4 regions of the Rhizobium sp. BT04 genome follow, and region 4 is predicted to be linked to each of the others. Evidence: predicted binding sites of a transcription regulator. Region 4 holds the regulator's gene; each other region holds the start of a gene.
What was found. The regulator LexA, encoded in region 4, represses DNA repair genes until DNA is damaged. The targets are predictions, from matches to a motif close to TGTTCNNNNTGTGTTCNG.

Region 1 (4,734 bases), 1.8 Mb from region 4:
CGGCCCCAAGGTGCTGATTTTCGATGAGCCGACCCGCGGCATCGACGTCGGCGCCAAGGCCGAAATCTATGAGCTTCTGTGGAAGTTCGCGGCCGAGGGCAAAGGTGTCCTGGTCGTCTCTTCGGATCTGCCGGAGCTGATCGGCATCTGCCATCGCATCATCGTCTTCTCCGACGGCAAGATATCAGGTGAAATAGCCCGGGAACAATTTGACGAAAGCAGGATCCTTTCGCTCGCCTACAAGGAGTACAGCCGTGTCCGCCAACATTGAAAAACAGACTGAGGCGAAAACTGGGGCGAAACAGGTGAGCGTCTGGGACAAGCTGATCCGGATCTCGATGAAGGAGGCGGGTGTCGCCATTGCCCTCGTCCTGATCCTGGCGTTTTTCTCGGCGACGGCGCCCTATTTCGCGACGCCGGAGAATTTTCTGAAGATCTTCGTGCAGATCGCCATCAACACCGTGCTGGCTGCGGGCATGACCTTCGTCATTCTCGTCGGCGGCATCGATCTCTCGGTCGGCTCGCTGCTCGCCCTTTGCACGGTGATCGGTGCGACGATCATGATCAATCCGGCGTTTTCGCCATGGCAGGCGATTGTTCTCGCCTGTTTTGCCTCGATGGGCACCGGCGCCATCCTCGGCGCCGTCAACGGCTGGATCTGCGAGAAATGGAAACTGCCGTCCTTCATCGTCACTCTCGGCATGCTGAACGTCGCCAGCGGCCTGGCCCGCGTGGTCAGCGACAATTCGACGATCACAGGCCTGCCGCAGCCCTTCGTCGATTTCGGCAACCTGATCTTCTGGGGCATCTTTCCGTCGATCTTCCTGATTGCGATCGTCGTCGTCCTGATCGGCTGGTTCGTGCTGCGCTACACCGTCTTCGGCCGTTTCGTCTTTGCGATCGGCACCAATGAAGAGGCTGTGCGGCTGTCCGGGCACCAGCCGAAACGATACAAGATCGCGGTCTTCACCATCTCCGGGCTGACCGCCGGCATTGCCGCCATGGTCTATCTGCTCCGCCTCAATGTCGGCAGCCCGGTTGCCGGCATCGGCTATGAGCTGAATGCCATCGCCGCCGTCATCATCGGCGGCACCAGCCTCTCTGGCGGCAAAGGCTCGATCATCGGCACGCTGGTCGGCGCCTGCATTCTGCAGGTCCTGTCGACGGGATTGCAGCTGCTTGGCGCCGACGACAATATCAAGCCGATCGTCATCGGCGCCGTCATCGTGCTCGCCGTCATTCTCGACAGCTATCGCGGCCGGCTGATGCGGATCCTCGAGACGCGTTAGTCGGGGGTGCGTAGGCCCTTGATTGGCCGTTGCGTTTGAGCCCTGGCCGACCTACATCTGTCCGGCAGTCAGGAAGGGACGGAAATGGCCAAGATCACCAATGTAGCGGTCCAGATGGACCATGTCGAAGGCATCAATATCGCAGGTGATTCCACCTTCGCCATGAGCCTGGAAGCCCAGGCGCGCGGCTACCGGCTGTTCCATTACACGCCCGACCGCCTGAGCTTCCGCGACGGCAAGCTCTTTGCCAGCGTCGAGCCGATGCTGCTGCGCGACATCAAGGGTGATCACTACGAACTCGGCACGCCCGAGCGCGTCGACCTCTCGACCATGGATGTCGTGCTGCTGCGCCAGGACCCGCCCTTCGACATGGCCTATATCACCTCGACGCATCTGCTTGAGCGCATCCACCCGAAGACGCTCGTCGTCAACGATCCGGCCTGGGTGCGCAATTCGCCGGAGAAGATCTTCGTCACCGAATTTGCCGATCTGATGCCGAAGACGCTGATCACCAAGGATGCCGCCGAGATCCGCCGCTTCCGCGACGAGATGGGCGATATCATCCTGAAGCCACTCTACGGCAATGGCGGCGCCGGCGTCTTCCATTCGACCCGCGACGACCGCAACCTCTCCTCGCTGCTCGAGATGTTCGGCCAGCTGTTCCGTGAGCCCTTCATTGCCCAGCAATATCTGCCCGACGTGCGCAAGGGCGACAAACGCATCATCCTGGTCGACGGCGAATTCGCCGGCGCCATCAACCGCGTGCCGGCCGAACATGACAGCCGCTCCAACATGCATGTCGGCGGCCGCGCCGAGGCGACCGAGTTGACCGCGCGCGAAAGCGAAATCTGCGCCCGCATCGGCCCGGCGCTGCGCGAGCGTGGTTTCCTGCTCGTCGGCATCGATGTGATCGGCGATTACATGACCGAGATCAACGTCACCTCTCCCACCGGCATTCGCGAGGTCAAGAAATTCGGCGGCGCCGATATTGCGAGCCTGCTCTGGGACGCGATCGAGCGCAAGCGCGGCTGATCTCGGCTCGTAACCCCACGCGCCTGCTATGACCGGGTACAACCCCGGTCACAATGTATGTCTGACTGCGTTCCTTGATTGTTCTTGTTTTAGTCCTGTTTCCGTGCCAGATTGCAACCGCTGGCCCTGAAGGGTTGCAGGCGCTATAAGAGTTTGCGGGACAAGGGATGGGCATATGGTCGCGCGTGTCAGTACGGTGGCATTTCAGGGCATCGAAGGTGTGCCGGTCGAGGTGCAGGTCATGGTCGCTCCCGGCAAGGTCGGCATGCAGATCGTCGGCCTGCCCGACAAGGCGGTGGCCGAAAGCCGTGAGCGCGTGCAGGCAGCCCTTCACGCCTCCGGCCTGGCGCTGCCGGGAAAGCGGGTGACCGTCAATCTGGCGCCTGCCGATCTGCCGAAGGAAGGCTCGCATTTCGATCTGCCGATCGCGCTGGCCTTGATGGCTGCCCTCGGCGCCATTCCCGCCGATGCGCTGTCGGATTTTGTCGTCGTCGGCGAGCTCAATCTCGACGGCACGATCGCCGCCATATCTGGCGCGCTGCCGGCGGCAATCGGCGCCAATGCGCTCGGCAAGGGGCTGATCTGCCCGGCTGAAAGCGGCGCCGAAGCCGCCTGGGCGGGCGCCGATGTCGATATCCTCGCACCCCGCAGCCTGATTGCCCTTGCCAATCATTTCCGCGGCACGCAGGTCCTATCCAGGCCGGAGCCGTCGATCCGCGCCAATGCCGCCAACCTGCCGGATCTTGCCGAGATCAAGGGCCAGGAAAGCGCCAAGCGCGCACTCGAAGTGGCCGCCGCCGGCGGCCATAATCTCTTGATGGTCGGCCCTCCCGGTTCCGGCAAGTCGATGCTGGCGGCCAGGCTGCCGTCGATCCTGCCACCGCTTTCGGCCGCCGAGCTGCTCGAGGTGTCGATGGTCCACTCGATCGCCGGTCAGCTCTCCGGCGGCAAGCTTTCCGACCGCCGGCCCTTCCGCACCCCGCATCATTCCGCCACCATGGCCGCCCTCGTCGGCGGCGGCCTGCGCGTCCGTCCCGGCGAAGCCTCGCTTGCCCATCACGGCGTGCTGTTTCTCGACGAGTTTCCCGAATTCACGCCGCAGGCGCTCGATGCGCTGCGCCAGCCGCTCGAAGGCGGCGAATGCGTCATCGCGCGCGCCAATCACCGCGTCTCCTATCCGGCGAAATTCCAGCTGATCGCGGCGATGAACCCCTGCCGCTGCGGCATGGCCGGCGAGCCGGGACATACCTGCGCCCGCGGCCCGCGCTGCATGAGCGATTACCAGGCCCGCATCTCCGGCCCGCTGATGGATCGCATCGATATCCGCATCGACGTGCCGGCCGTCTCCGCCGCCGATCTGATCCGGCCGATGGCGGCGGAAAGCAGCGCCGACGTCGCCCGCCGCGTCGCCCGCGCCCGCGAGATCCAGCAGCAACGCTTCGAAAGCGCCGGGGCAAAAGGCATCGGCACCAATGCCCGCTGCTCCACCGCGATGATCGAGAAACTGGCCGAGCCCGATGCCAGTGGCCTCCAGCTGCTGCGCGACGCCGCCGAAAAGATGAAATTCTCCGCCCGCGGCTACCACCGCGTCCTCAAGGTCGCCCGCACGCTCGCCGATCTCGACGGCAAACCAACCGTCGGCCGCATCCATCTCGCCGAAGCGATCTCCTACAGGATCGCCGGCGAAAGGCTGACGGCTGCGGCGTAGGAAATAAGGGCGCCGAGCGGCTCGATTCTCTGCGAAGATGACTTGACCGGGATAGCCCCGGCCAGAGTCCCTGCCTAAGTTACCGAGGCCCCCGGACAGCGCCGTCGAGAGATAGCGTTCGGCCCCGGTGCTGCGGCGAAGCTGGTCAATCTGGCGCTGGCCGGCCTGCTGAAGGGGGGCTCGCATTTCGATCTGCCGGCCGCGATCGGCGCCAATGCGCTGGGCAAGGGGCTGATCTGCCCCGCCGAAAGCGGCCCCGAAGCCGCCTGGGCATGCGCGGATGTCGATATTCTCGCACCCCGCAGCCTGATTGCCCTTGCCAATCATTTCCGCGGCACGCAGGTGCTGTCGAGGCCGGAGCCGTCGATCCGCGCCAATGCCGCCAACCTGCCGGATCTTGCCGAGATCAAGGGCCAGGAAAGCGCCAAGCGCGCGCTTGAGATCGCAACGCCGGGGGGCCACAATCTTTTTAAGGTGCATTATTCTGTTTTTTCATCAGCCTTCACGGGCAGTTTTTCAACGAAAATTTAGCGCTATTACCGGCACTTTCATTACAAACCTACACTTTTTAATTGCGCAACCGCGTTTTCCTGGTAACAACTAATAAAAAATTGGGGACTTCTATGCTTAAGCTATTCTCGCTTTCCAGTTCTTTATCAATATTGTTCCTCGCATCTGCGCACGCGGAAAGCCAAGTACAGCTAA
Region 2 (4,734 bases), 2.3 Mb from region 4:
GCCGGTGCGCTTGATCGTCTTCAGATAATCCTTCGGGATGATCATGTCGGTGTCGATGTTGACGACCGGCAAGGGCGCAGCAACGCCCGTGAGCTTCACGAATTTATCCATGACCCATGCTCCATTTCTGCAAATCTACTTCCTGAATTTGCATCTAGTCCAGTTTTCCGCCGAAATGAAGGAGAATCTTTCTAAAATGGCGGCCACGCGATGTTTCGCGCGGCCTGCCATCGTGCGTGTTTCGTCATTTGGTCGGTGCGTTCAGGCCCCAGAGGACGCCGAACGGGTCGCGAAGCTGGCCGTATCGGTCGCCCCAGAACATCAGTTCGACCGGCATGACGACTTCGGCGCCGGCAGCGACGGCGCGATCCCACCAGAAATCGATATCATCGATCACCAACTGGATGGCGAAGCCTTCATGCCCTTTGAAGGGGTGGCCGTATTCGGGATAGGCATCCGACAGCATGAGGGAGCTGCCGTTGATGTAGAGATGCACATGCATCGTCCGGCCGCTCTCGTCGACCGGCACGGTATAGGCCTCTTCGGCGCCGAAAGCCTTCTTGTAGAATTCGGCGGCTTTCACCGCGCCACCGACCGTCAGATAGGGCAACAGGCCATTCTTGACCGGCGGCATCTTGGTCGGGTTGCTTTCTGTCGTTGCATCCATGCTTGTCCTCCATTCATCTTAGCGCCGGCTGAATGCCTGGCTGCTTCAAGGACGTAGCATGGAAGCATGATCCGACAGTGTCGGCCGAAATTTTTCGGCGAACCAAAATTTTCAGCGAAAAGGTGATCAGAGATCGATGATCGTGCCGCGGCCGTCGTTCCAGACCCGCATCTCCGGCTTACCGTTATTTGCCTTGGCACGGACCGGAGCGGGTTTCATCTTCATCGATAGCGCGCGCCCGACCATGAGTACGGTCAGGATGCCGCCGACGGCAAGTGTCACCGAAAAGGTGAGAAGCAGCATGGCCACGAAAACGGTGGCGCCGGCAAGCATGAGGAAGATGGAGCGAATGTTCTGCATGGGTTTGAGACCTTTCTTCGGAAAGGAATGTGGTCCTTCTCTTTCCTCTCTGCAAGGCAAGCATGGCTTTTTGTTGTTCTGCTGGACGTCTGGCATGGGCTGCTTGCTTCGGCGTGCAAAGCTTGGCACTAATTCGGCCATGAGCCGAAACCCCGTGACCCCCCGCCTGCGCCGTTCGGTGCTGAGCGTGCCTGCCATCAATCCCCGGGCGCTGGAAAAGACCCATGCGGTCGATTGCGATGCGGTGATCTTCGATCTCGAGGATTCCGTGGCGCCGGAAAAGAAGTTGGAAGCGCGGGAAAACCTGAGGCGCTTCTTTTCGGATCGTCCGCTCGAAAATAAGGAGCGGATCATTCGCATCAACAGCCTGTCATCGAATTTCGGCCTGGACGATATGGAGCTGGTGACGGCCCTTGCTCCCGCTGCCGTGCTGCTGCCGAAGGTCGACGAGCCGCAGGATGTCACTGATATCAGCGACCTTCTCTCCGAGGCGGATGCATCGGAAGATCTGCGCATCTGGGCGATGATCGAGACGCCGCGCGGTATCCTGAATGCGGGAGCGATCGCCGAAGCCGGGCGCACGCCGGGCTCGCGGCTCGACTGTCTCGTCGTCGGGCTCAACGACCTGCGCAAGGAAACCGGCGTGCTGGCGCAGCCGGGGCGGGGCTATCTGGTGCCGTGGCTGATGCAGGTCGTGCTTGCGGTCAGCGCTTACGGGCTCGATGCAATCGACAGCGTCTTCAACGATTTCAGGGACGAGCAGGGTTTCGATGCCGAATGCCGGCAGGGCCGGGCCATGGGCTTTGCCGGCAAGATGCTGATCCACCCGGCGCAGATCGAGCCCGCCAACCGGCATTTCGGCCCGGATCCGGCCGCGATTGCGGAAGCCGAGGCGATCATCGCTGCTTTTGCCGATCCCGCCTCCGATGGGTTGAACGTCATCAATGCAGGTGGGCGGATGATCGAGCGTCTGCATCTTGTTCAAGCCGAAGCTCTGGTTCATAAAGCTCGCCTGATTTCTGCAAGAAAGCCCGCCTGATGAAACTCTACCGCTTCCTGACCGGTCCCGACGACGCTTCCTTCTGCCACAAGGTCACCGCTGCCCTCAACAAGGGCTGGTCGCTGGAAGGCTCGCCGACCTATGCCTTCAATGCCGCAACCGGCGCGATGCAATGCGGCCAGGCCGTCGTCAAGTCTGTCGAAGGCAAGGATTACGATCCCGAGATGAAGCTCTCCGAGCAATAGCGCGTTCTGCCGAACGCGCGGCTTAAAGCATGTCGCGCAAAAGTGTGCAGCGGTTTTGCGGCAACGACATGCGTAAAACAAAGAGCTAAAGCGCAAGGAGCGAATCTGAAAGATTGCGACGCGCTTTAGCGTTCGGCGGCTTCCTCGGCGCTGGCCTCGATCCGCTCCATGTCATCGTCGCTCAGCCCGAAATGGTGGCCGATCTCGTGGATCAGGACATGGGTGATGATATCGCCGAGCGTCTCGTCGTTCTCAGCCCAGTAATCGAGGATGGGGCGCCGGTAGAGGCGGATGCGGTTCGGCATCTCGCCGGTTTCCAGCGTGAAACGTTCGGAAATGCCCCTGCCCTCGAAAAGGCCGAGCAGATCGAAAGGGGTTTCCAGCGCCATGTCCTCGAAAACGTCGTCATCGGGGAAATCTTCGATCTCGATCGTGAGGTTGGTCGTCAGCTGGCGGAATTCATCCGGCAGATGGCTGTAGGCCTCCATGGCCAGCGACTCGAAGGTGCTGATCGTCGGCGCATGGCGGTCCCGCCAATCATCGCTCTGGTCTATGCGGGCCATGAATATTCCTTCCTTTGCGGGCCCATATAGAACCTTTATCGCCGATTTTCGAGTGCGGAATCAAAGGCAGGAATAAATTCATAGAAAATGGCCGTTGACTCTTCATTAGCTCTCTGGAATCTATAAGAACATAACAGGAACAAGACGGATCGGAGAACGCCATGGCGCAGCACGCCCTGGCGCGCGAGCGGCTTTTTGCGCTCCGCGAAACCATTGCCCGACTGGAGGGAAGGCCCGCGCCAGCGCTTGCCGCAGCGGAGCAGGAAGCCCTGGCAGAAGGACGTAAGAACCACCAGGAGCGCATTCTGCCGCCCCTACCGTTTGGGGTGGAGTTTCTCGATGGGGCATTGGAAGGCGGCCTGCCGCTCGATGCGATCACCGAATTCCGCTCGGCTCTGTCTCGTGATGCAGGTGCTGCAAGCGGGCTGGCGATGGCTGTTGCCGCGCGGCTGCAGAAACAGGAGGCGGATGCCGGCAGGCTTTTGCCGTTGCTGTGGATCGGCGATGCTGTCGGCACGCTGGAGGCCGGTCGTCCCTATGCTCCCGGGCTTCGGGATTTCGGACTGAGCCCGGAGCGGTTTCTCCATGCCGCGCCGCGCAAGCTGGACGAGGCGCTCTGGCTGGTGGAGGCCGCGGTGGAAAGCGCTGCCTTCTCGGCGGTCATCTTCGAGGTGCGAGGCAATCCCGCCCATTTCGGCCTGACCGAAAGCCGCAGGCTCAGTCTTCGGGCGCGGGCTGCCCGCCATCCGCTCTTTCTCGTCCGCCAGGCCGGGGCGGAGGAGGCAAGCAGTGCGGCCTTCCGCCTGCATGTCGAACCGGGCCCCTCCGCTCTGCGGCCGTTGCCGGACGGATCGAAGCTTTCCGGCAGCATCGGCAATCCGATTTTCCGTCTGACGCTGGAGAAGAGCCGCAATCCGGCCCCGCTCTCCTTTCTTCTGGAGTGGAATCCCCATGAACGCGAATTTCTCCCTGTCGCCGAACCAAACCTCGTTCGTCCTCCAGGCGAACAGTCAGCGCATTCTGGCGATCAGCTTCCCGCATCTGCCAACGGACCGCATCGCCCGCAGGCGATGGGGGCTCTCCTGGCGTTCGAAAGGGCGTCCTGAGACCCCGCCTATCGTCTGTTCCGGCAAACTCAACAATGTCATGCGGCTGACGGCACTGGACGAGTTGGCCGAGAGTCTGGGGCTGAAGAAGGAGTTGGGCGTTGCCGAAGCGCGTGCCATGTACCCAACGCTCGAGGTCGTCGAAGAGGATCCGGTGGCCGACCGCCGGTTGCTGGAGGCAATTGCCGATTGGTGCGACCGTTATACGCCGCTGGTGGCGTTCGACGACAAGGACGGTCTGTTTCTCGACATTAGCGGCTGCGCCCATCTCTTCGGCGGTGAAAAGGCACTTCTCAGGGATGTGCTGTCACGGCTTTTTCATATGGGCTTCGATGCGTGCGGGGCGGTCTCATCGTCGCCGGGCCTTTCCTGGGCCGTGTCCCGCTTCGGGCAAGGCGGCGTGATCGAGGACGAGGAGACGGACCATGTGCTGATGTCCTTGCCGGTTGCAGCCTTGCGGCTGCAAGAACAAACCGTCGATGCCCTGAAGAAGCTCGGTCTGAAATATGTCGGCGACGTCATCGATGCGCCGCGAGCGCCGCTGACCCGCCGGTTCGGCCCGCAGCTGCTTTTGCGTCTCGACCAGGCGCTGGGGCGTGAAGAGGAGCCGGTCTCGCCCCGGCGTCCGGTCGCCAGCCTTTCGGCCGAAAGCCGGCTGATCGAGCCCATCGGCACGGAAGAACAGATCCTGGCCGTCACCAGGCAGGTCGCCCTATCGTTGCAGCCGTCGCTGGAGGCGCGGGGCGCCGGCGGGCGGGTGTTCGAACTGGTGCTGTTTCGCGTCGACGGCAGG
Region 3 (4,734 bases), 1.1 Mb from region 4:
TGCGTCACCTCACCCATGTCAGGCTTCTGATGGATGCGGCGCTTGCCGCGCGGCTCATATTTGAAATGCTTGACGGCATTGGTGACATAGAGCCTCGAGCGGTCGATGCCCGCCTCTGATATCACCTGGTCGAGCAACCGGCCGGCCGGACCGACGAAGGGGCGTCCTGATATGTCCTCCTGATCGCCCGGCTGCTCGCCGACGAACATCACCTCGGCATCGCGCGGCCCCTCCCCGAACACCGTCTGCGTCGCATTGGCATGAAGTGGACAACGTGTACAAACCGCGGCTTCGGCCCGCAACGCTCCCAGCGTGCCTGCGGGTGCTTCAGGCTCGGCGGGAAGGTTGCGCGCCGCCTCCTGCAACCGGTCGTGAAAAGGCAGCGATTGCGTCGCCTCCCGCGCGGCCATGGCCCGCACCTTGCTCTCTGCCGATGCGATCAGCCCGGGAATGAGATCGGCCTCCGGCAGGTTCTTCCAATATTTTTTCGGCATCTCCGCCTGCATCGCCTTCACTTTCAACCGCGCCGGATTGAAGATACTGGCGTAGTAGGTGCGCCACAGTTCATCGGTGGCATCGGTGAGGTTGGGCTTTTCGCACGGCGCGTCGTTTATCGTCAGCCGTTCACCATCCCAGGCGGCCGACCCTTTGGGCGTGGCGATCAGCCAGTCCATGTCGGTGAAGCGCCGTTGGAAGAATGGCGCTGTGCGCCCGACGATATGGTGGTCCGGCTCGAACCAGGCGAGGAATTTTCGGCGGTCCGCAGAGACGGGCCCCACCTCCTTGAAACGGACGAAGGCCGTCATCTTATGCACATCGCGTCGGACGTTTTTCTCCATCAGCCGAGCACGGGCGACATCCTCGTCGGATGCCACTTCGAGCACTTGCCGGTCCAGCTGCAGTCGCCAGAGCAGGCGGTAAAGCAGGGAAAACCGCGCCGGATCGGAATGGCAGAGAACGGTCTCCGCCAGCTCGATGAAGGCCGGCGGCACCGTCATCGGCTTGCGTGTCGCCGCGGGCGGTGGCGGCATGGCGTCGCGTTGGAATGAAAGATCCGCCTCTGCGTCTTTTTCGCGCCAATCGATCTCTTCCGGCAAGATGCCGGCGACCGCGAAAGCGCGAGCGGCATCCCGCCATTCGGCAAGATCCCCGCGTCCTGCCAGCACGACCCGGCGCATCACAGCAGCGACAATTGTTCGGGTTGCGGCTCGAACATGGTGCGAAGGTCCGGCCGGTCGATCAGCCGGCGCGGCGACCAGCCTTCCGCCGAGATGAAGGATTGGACCTTCTTGATCGAAACGCCAAGCCGCTGGAGATCGTCGAGCCGCAGACGACGAAACCGCCGCGCCGAAACGATCGCCTTGACCGTCTTGGTGCCGAGGCCGGGCACGCGCAGCAGCCGTTCACGCTCGGCCTTGTTGATATCGACGGGAAATTCGCCCCGGTTGGCAAGCGCCCAGGCAAGTTTGGGGTCGAGGCTGAGATCGAGCATGCCTCCCGCCTGGTTCGCCGTGATCTCGTCGATGCCGAAACCGTAGAAACGATAGAGCCAGTCGGCCTGATAGAGCCGGTGTTCACGCATCAACGGCGGCTTGATCAATGGCAGGTTTTTCGACGAATCCGGGATCGGGCTGAAGGCGGAATAATAGACGCGCTTCAGACCATAGCTGCTGTAGAGCCGGCCGCTGGTCGCAAGGATCGTCGCGTCGTTGGCGCCATCGGCACCGACAATCATCTGCGTGCTCTGGCCGCCGGGTGCGAAACGCTGGCGCTTCTTCGTCTGCAGCGTCGGTTCGCTGGCGGCCTCGATCTTCAGCCGCAGATCCCCCATCGATCGCCTGATATTGGCAGGCTTCTTTTCCGGTGCGAAGCGGGTGATGCCGTGATCCGTCGGAAGCTCGATATTGAGCGACAGCCTGTCGGCATAAAGCCCCGCCTCCTCGATCAGACGCGGCGACGCCTCAGGGATCGACTTCAGATGGATATAACCGCGAAAATTATGCGTCGCGCGCAGTTCGCGAACGATGCGGACCATCTGCTCCATCGTGTAATCGGACGACCGAATAATGCCGGAGGAAAGGAACAGGCCCTCGATATAGTTGCGGCGATAAAATTCCAACGTCAGCCAGATGACCTCCTCTGGCGTGAAACGCGCCCGCTCTACATTGCTCGACGAACGATTGACGCAATAGGCGCAGTCGTAGATGCAGAAATTGGTCAGCAGTATCTTCAGCAGCGAAATGCACCGCCCGTCCGGAGCATAGGCATGACAGATGCCGGATCCCTCGGTCGAACCGAGCCCGCCGCTTGCGTGAGAATCGCGTTTCACCGTGCCGCTGGACGCACAGGACGCGTCATATTTCGCTGCGTCGGAAAGGATGGCCAAGCGTTCTGTTAGTGACTTCTTCATTAGTTTGTTCACTATATGTTCCTTGGGGCAAAGTCAATCCAAGCAATCCCACCCTTGCCCATTTTTCAGACGCACCATCGGACGCCGGGGCGGGTTGCGTTTCGTTCATGCGAATTTTCTGGAAATCGGCCTTGGCGATCTGCTATAAGCACTCAACTAGGATTGTGGCACGGTTCCGAAGCTCCCCTTCGGGACCTGTTTTCTTTTGTGTGTACCTGACTTTGCTGATGCAAGGACCGGCGGATACAAGGATTGAAGGACAGAAAAATGGTTGAAAAGGTACCGATGACACCGGGTGGTTTCGTCAAGCTGCAGGAAGAGCTGCGCTGGCGTCAGCAGGAGGAGCGTCCCCGAATCATCGAGGCGATCGCCGAAGCCCGTGCGCATGGTGACCTTTCCGAAAACGCCGAATACCACGCCGCCAAGGAAGCCCAGAGCCACAATGAGGGCCGCATCAGCGAGCTGGAAGACCTGACGGCGCGCGCCGAGGTCATCGACCTCACGAAGATGTCGGGCGACAAGATCAAGTTCGGCGCCAAGGTGAAGCTCGTCGACGAGGACACCGAGGAAGAAAAGACCTACCAGATCGTCGGCGACCAGGAAGCCGACGTCAAAGCCGGCCGCATCTCCATTTCTTCGCCGATCGCCCGCGCGCTGATCGGCAAGGAAGTCGGCGATTCCATCGAGGTCAATGCGCCGGGCGGCTCCAAGGCCTACGAAATCCTCCAGGTTTCCTGGGGCTGATCGCCCGCCACAGACGAGACCCATCCCTTGCCTGATATGCGTGACGTCGAGATCATCGCGCCCAATTTCAAGCGCCGGCTCTCCGGCGTCACGTCGACCATCGTCCAGCTCATTCCCTGCCAGATCGGGCTCGGCATTGGGATCGCGACCCTCGGCCCTGGCCTGCCGGAGGGCCTGCCGAAACTTCGGTGGCGCCAGCTCCTTGGCCTCTGGCGCCCGCCGGCGCGCCGCCGCCGCCGTGTCTGGCACGCCCGCCGCAACAATGAAATGGCCGTCGGCATCCTGCTTCGGCATCTCCTGCGCATGCCGCTGAAGCTGCTCTTCACCTCGGCCGCGCAACGCCGCCACACCGCCTATACTAAATGGCTGATCCGCCGCATGGACGCGGTGATTGCGACCAGCGACCGTTCCGGATCGTTCCTTGAGGTGCCGCACACGATCATCCAGCATGGCGTCGACCTTTCCCTGTTCCACCCGCCGGAAACGGCAGAGGACGGCATCGCCGCCACCGGCCTGCCGGGCCGCCATCTCATCGGCTGTTTCGGCCGCGTGCGCCATCAGAAGGGCACCGATCTTTTTGTCCAGGCGATGATCAAGCTGCTGCCGCAGAATCCGGAATGGACAGCTGTTGTCTCCGGTCGCGTGACGGCGGAGCACTCGGCATTCGGCGACAAGCTCAAGGCCGATGTTGCCGCCGCCGGGCTCAGCGACCGGATCCTCTTCCTCGGCGAAGTGCCGGATATCAAGGTCTGGTATCGCCGCCTGACCCTCTACGTCGCCCCCTCCCGCAACGAGGGCTTCGGCCTGACGCCGCTCGAAGCCATGGCTTCGCGCACGGCGGTGGTGGCATCGGACGCGGGCGCCTACGCCGAGCTCATCGTCACGGGTGAGACGGGTTCGGTCGTCGCGGCCGGCGATGGCGAGGCGCTGACACGGGCAATCGCGCCCTATATCGCCGATCCCGCTCTGGCGATCACGCATGGCGAGAATGCGCTGCGCCATGTCACGACGAATTTCGCGCTGGAGAAGGAAGCAAGCGCGATCGGCGCCGTCTATAACAGGCTTCTCGGCGACAACCGCGGCTGAAGCGGAAAAAGAAGCGGCCCGTTGGAGAACGGGCCGCTGCAGATTTTCAAGACCATGAACACTGGCCGATTATTCCGCCGGCTGGAGCCCGGCAGCCGACGTGTCGTCGGCCTGGCCGCCCAACGCTGCCGCAAGCTGCGCCGTATCCAGCTCGTTTTCCCAACGTGCCACGACGATCGTTGCGACCGCATTGCCGACGAGGTTGGTCAGCGCCCGGCATTCCGACATGAAACGGTCGATGCCGAGGATCAGCGCCATGCCGGCGACCGGCACGGAGGGCACGACGGAGAGCGTTGCGGCAAGCGTGATGAAGCCGGCGCCGGTGATGCCTGCGGCACCCTTGGAGCTCAGCATCGCCACCAGGAGCAGCAGGATCTGGTCACCCCAGGAGAGCTGAATGCCGGTTGCCTGGGCAATGAACAGGGCCGCCAGCGTCATGTAGATGTTGGTGCCGTCGAGATTGAAGGAATAGCCTGTGGGGATGACGAGGCCGA
Region 4 (4,734 bases):
AAGGCGCATTGTCCGGGTCCTGATGGGTTTCGACGAAGACGCCGGCAATGCCGGTCGCTACCGCTGCACGCGCCAGCGTTTCCACGAATTCCCGTTGACCGCCGGAGGAATCCCCCTGCCCGCCCGGCTGCGCCACGGAATGTGTGGCATCGAAAACAACGGGGGCGCCCATCGCTGCCATGATCGGCAACGAACGCATATCGGAAACCAGAGTGTTGTAACCGAAGGAGGCGCCGCGCTCGCACAGCAGCACGTTCGGATTGCCGCTGGCGTTGAGCTTCTTCAGGACGTTCTTCATATCCCAGGGAGCGAGGAACTGGCCCTTCTTGACGTTGACGACGCGGCCGGTCTTGGCGGCGGCGATGAGAAGATCGGTCTGGCGGCAGAGAAAGGCTGGAATCTGCAGCACATCGATCACCTCTGCCACTTCGGCGCATTGCTCGGCGGTATGGACATCGGTCAGGACGGGAAAGCCGAATTCCTTCTTCAGGTCGGCAAAGACCTCCATACCCTTTTCAATCCCGATGCCGCGTTCGGCCGAAAGCGAAGTGCGGTTCGCCTTGTCGAACGAGCTCTTATAGACGAGGCCGATGCCGAGCTTTTCGCAAAGCTCCTTCAGCGTGCCGGCGACCATGAAGGCGTGGTCGCGGCTCTCCATCTGGCAGGGGCCGGCAATCAGCGACAGGCGGCCGGCATTTGAAAAGGTGACCTGGCCCTGGCCTTCGCCGATCTTGACTTCGGAATTCGTATCGGTGCTCATCGTGTTTCCTCGAAGGCGAAGAGCGTGCCCTGCCCGGGCGCGGGCTTCACCAGAATGCGATTGTTCTTGCGCGTATACGTCACTCCGTTAGCAGCCAAATGCGCTTCTGTCACGGCAAGATCGGCGACAGCAAAGAGGATTGCCCGGCCGCGCAGGCCGCGGTCGGCGGATGAGACGGCGATCTCGAAATAGGCCTCCAGCCCTTCCGGCGTCATCAGGCTGATTCTCGCATTCGACGCGGCGATATTGACGCCGAAACCGGTTTTCTCGATTGCCGGCTGCGCCGCGACGAGGCTGACGAAGGCGCCGAATGCGGCGGCATCAGGCGCGCAAAGCGCAACCTCGGTTATGCCGATGACGCCATTGGCATGTTTCTCCAGCGCACCACGGTCAGCCGGGAGCGGGTTGATGCGCTGACAGGTGAAGAGGAAGAAATCAGGCGCCCGCAGATCGCTGGCGAAAGCCAATTTGAAGCTGCCGACGCTCTCGGAACCATCCGGCATCATCATCGGCCGGCTGAACTCCAGCATCTCGCCGGCGCTCGATCCCTTGCTGGCGAAATTCTTATGATCACGGGCAGAATCTTCGGTGGCGAAGACGATTGCCGAAAGCCCCTCCTCGCCGCAGCGGAAACGGAAAGCCTGGTTGCGGGCGGTGAAGACATTGCCTTGCCGCGCCGACGTCTCGCTCTCGGCGATGCTCGCAACCCCGAGCGGCTCCAGATAGGTCTTGTCGGCAAAAAAGACGCAGGCATTTTCCGTTCCGAAGGGATGGCGCGCCTCGGCGGCAACGGTAAAGCCGAGCTTGCCGAGCCTTTCGCGCGCCAGATCGATATTGACGACGGGCAGCACGACGTGATCCAGCGGATGCGGTTTGGCGGAATGCGCGTTCATGATATCCCCTCTCGTGGCAAAGCAGAGATGTGTGAGAGTGCCACCCAAGGCAAGACTTGTCCGCCAATCCGGCGAACGAAAATAAAAATCTCAACGAGTTGGCGGCAAGTTTTACGGAAATTTAGCCACTTGCGGAACACATATGGAACATATAGTGTCTGTTCTGGATTTGTTTCAATCAGGGGTCTGACGTCGATGCTCACGCGCAAACAACAGGAGCTTCTCCTTTTCATTCATGAGCGCATGAAGGAGTCCGGCGTTCCGCCGTCTTTCGACGAAATGAAGGATGCCCTCGATCTTGCCTCGAAGTCCGGCATTCATCGCCTGATTACAGCGCTCGAAGAACGCGGCTTCATTCGCCGCCTACCGAACCGGGCCCGGGCACTCGAGGTCATCAAGCTTCCGGAGGCCTACAGCCCCAGCATCCAGCCACGGCGGGGCTTTTCGCCGAGCGTCATCGAAGGCAGCCTCGGCAAGCCCCAGCCGGTCGCCGCTCCCGCTCCTGCCAAACCTGTCGCCGATAACGGCAACTCGGTCTCCGTGCCTGTTATGGGCCGGATCGCCGCCGGCGTGCCGATCTCGGCGATCCAGAACAATACCCACGACATCGTCGTTCCCGCCGACATGCTCGGCTCCGGTGAACATTATGCGCTCGAGGTCAAGGGCGATTCGATGATCGATGCCGGCATCTTCGACGGCGACACCGTGATCATCCGCAACGGCAGCACCGCAAGTCCCGGCGACATCGTCGTTGCCCTCGTCGATGACGAGGAAGCGACGCTGAAGCGCTTCCGCCGCAAAGGCGCCTCGATCGCGCTGGAGGCCGCCAACCCGGCATACGAGACCCGGATCTTCGGGCCGGACCGCGTCAAGGTACAGGGCAAGCTCGTCGGCCTCATTCGCCGCTATCACTGACACCAGACAGGCCGGATTCGGCAAAACTGTTGCTGCGCCAGTCATAGGCGCGATGGCGCATCCATGGCCGCGACAGGGTCTCGAATGCGCTCACGACCTCCAGGCCGGCATCGGTGAAGCGCAACTCCACGGAGCCTGTCCTGCGCAGCGTCTCGCCGGTAAAGAGCGTCCCACCAGAGCGGCAGCTGTTGAAACGCAGGCGGACCGATGTCACGACGATATCGGCCGCATCGCAGGCCGGACCGAGATAGGCGGCATTGTCGATGACGGTGACGATATGGCCATTGCCGAGCCTTGATGTGCACCAGGCCTTCTTGACGCAGGAAAAACGGTTTGCGTCGCCGCCCGCGGCCGCCGCCTGCATCGCCGTCCTCGCTTCGTTCTGCTGATCGCGGGAGAGCCTGACGCGGCGGTCTTCTCCTTCCGGCGGGATAGCGGGACCATCCAGCATCTTCGGCGCTGCATGCGTCGGCAGGACCAGCGCTCGCTGCCACTGGTCGAAGATGAAATCCGGCGGGTTTTCACGGTTGGAAGCGATCGCCGCGACCGCGACGACCGCAACCAGACTACCATCCTCCGAAATCACCAGGTCCGGCGGCCGGGGAACCGGCAGAAGCAGCAGGATAAGAGTCGCGACTGATATGATCGATGTGCCGACATGGCGCAGCCGGGTGCGCAGCAGCGTCAGCAGCAGAAAGCCTGCCACGGCAACAGCGAAATACCAGGCGGGCAAGCGGCCGATGCCGATATCACCGCCCCAGCCGGACACCGTCTTGGCGACCGCAATCACCAGATCGAGGCCGAATCCGACCACCTCCCAGAGGGGAGCGTCCAGACCGAAAGGCATGAGCAACATCGCCAGCAGCCCGGCCGGCATGACGATGAAGGAAATGATCGGCATCGTCGCGAGGTTTGCCGGCAGGCCGTAAGCGGTCAGGCGATGAAAATGCTCGATCGAAAACAGCGCGGTGGAAAAACCGCCGATCAGCGAGGTCAGAAAGACGCCGCCGAAGAAACCGGCGACGGCGACCACCGGCCTGACGATCGGCAGTTTCAGCAAGGCGTTTTCCCGGACACGCCGATCCTTCCACAGCTGATAACCCGATACCAAAGCCAATGTCGCGGCAAAGGACATTTGAAAGCTCGGGCCCAAGACTTCGGAGGGTGAAATGGCGATGATGACCAACGCGGAGAGAACGACATTGCGCAGGCTGATCGATGGCCGATCGAAGAACACGGCAACCAGCATGATGGCCATCATGATAAAGGCGCGTTCGGCCGAGACCCCGAAACCGGAGATCAGGAAATAGGCGGTGACGGCGATGAGCGCGCCGGCGGCGGCGATCTTCTTGGTCGGATAGGCCTGGGCGACGCCGGGAAAGAGGCTGAGCAGCATCCGGAAACCGACGAAGAAGATGCCGGCCGACAACGCCATATTGAGGCCCGAGATCGCAACGATATGGGCAAGGCCGGACTGGCGCAGCGCCTCCGTCGTCGCATTCGAGATGGCGCGCCGCTCATCCGTCACCAGAGCAGCGGCAAAAGCGCCCGTGTCGCCGGGCAGGATCGATCGTATGCGGTCGCCGATGCCGCTGCGCAGCCGGTAGAGCCATTCGAGCAGAGCGTCCGACGTCGACCTGGCAGCCTGCGGGCCTGCCTGCACGTCGACTTTCTCAGGCGCGCCATAGAAGAAACCATTGGCGCCGATGCCATCGAAATAAGCACCGAATGAGAAGTCGTTGAGCGCAGGAAGTGCGGGGCCTGCCGGTGGCGTCAGCCGTGCCCTGCCGGTGATAATGTCGCCGATCTCGAAAGGCGCGTCGGCGCCACGGACGATTGCGGTTATGCGTCCCGGCGGCCGCTTCAACTCCGGCGCCTCCGTGCCCGCGACGGCAAGAATGTAGCGCCAGCGCCCGCGGCCGTCGCCTTCCCGCCGTTCGACACGGCCCGTCACCGTCGTCGTCACGGATGAATCGAGGATGACGGTCGAAGCCCGCCAGCTCTCGAACTCAGCCGAGAGCATGCCGCAGGCGAAAAGTGCAAGCGCAGCGAACGTCGCCCGCAATGCCGGCCGGCTGCGGCCGGTCAGGAAAACCGCGGCCGCCGGCACCAGCAGGCAAAGCAGCGATGCAACGAGGGGAAAATCCGATGCGGCGAGAAACCAGA

Region 1: the regulator LexA is predicted to act here: its motif matches at 2,390-2,407, upstream of QMO82_RS24670 (YifB family Mg chelatase-like AAA ATPase).
Region 2: the regulator LexA is predicted to act here: its motif matches at 2,960-2,977, upstream of QMO82_RS22600 (ImuA family protein).
Region 3: the regulator LexA is predicted to act here: its motif matches at 2,416-2,433, upstream of QMO82_RS16505 (putative DNA modification/repair radical SAM protein).

The regions. Positions count from the first base shown of each region.
Region 1 covers NZ_CP125652.1:3,369,056-3,373,789, forward strand. Annotated here, with positions in the region: gene QMO82_RS24655 (sugar ABC transporter ATP-binding protein) at 1-271, shown strand, start outside; gene QMO82_RS24660 (ABC transporter permease) at 255-1,289, shown strand; gene gshB (glutathione synthase) at 1,374-2,321, shown strand; gene QMO82_RS24670 (YifB family Mg chelatase-like AAA ATPase) at 2,497-4,029, shown strand; partial or broken gene QMO82_RS24675 (ATP-binding protein) at 4,174-4,497, shown strand; gene QMO82_RS24680 (lysozyme) at 4,653-4,734, shown strand, end outside.
Region 2 covers NZ_CP125652.1:2,913,292-2,918,025, reverse strand. Annotated here, with positions in the region: gene leuD (3-isopropylmalate dehydratase small subunit) at 1-111, opposite strand, end outside; gene QMO82_RS22625 (glyoxalase/bleomycin resistance/extradiol dioxygenase family protein) at 245-667, opposite strand; gene QMO82_RS22620 (hypothetical protein) at 794-1,027, opposite strand; gene QMO82_RS22615 (CoA ester lyase) at 1,167-2,066, shown strand; gene QMO82_RS22610 (DUF1737 domain-containing protein) at 2,066-2,272, shown strand; gene QMO82_RS22605 (metallopeptidase family protein) at 2,398-2,835, opposite strand; gene QMO82_RS22600 (ImuA family protein) at 2,997-3,941, shown strand; gene QMO82_RS22595 (DNA polymerase Y family protein) at 3,853-4,734, shown strand, end outside.
Region 3 covers NZ_CP125652.1:1,607,848-1,612,581, forward strand. Annotated here, with positions in the region: gene QMO82_RS16500 (UdgX family uracil-DNA binding protein) at 1-1,178, opposite strand, end outside; gene QMO82_RS16505 (putative DNA modification/repair radical SAM protein) at 1,178-2,410, opposite strand; gene greA (transcription elongation factor GreA) at 2,678-3,154, shown strand; gene QMO82_RS16515 (glycosyltransferase family 4 protein) at 3,182-4,240, shown strand; gene QMO82_RS16520 (dicarboxylate/amino acid:cation symporter) at 4,310-4,734, opposite strand, start outside.
Region 4 covers NZ_CP125652.1:488,401-493,134, reverse strand. Annotated here, with positions in the region: gene kdsA (3-deoxy-8-phosphooctulonate synthase) at 1-760, opposite strand, end outside; gene QMO82_RS10955 (VOC family protein) at 757-1,653, opposite strand; gene lexA (transcriptional repressor LexA) at 1,849-2,568, shown strand; gene QMO82_RS10945 (ComEC/Rec2 family competence protein) at 2,549-4,734, opposite strand, start outside.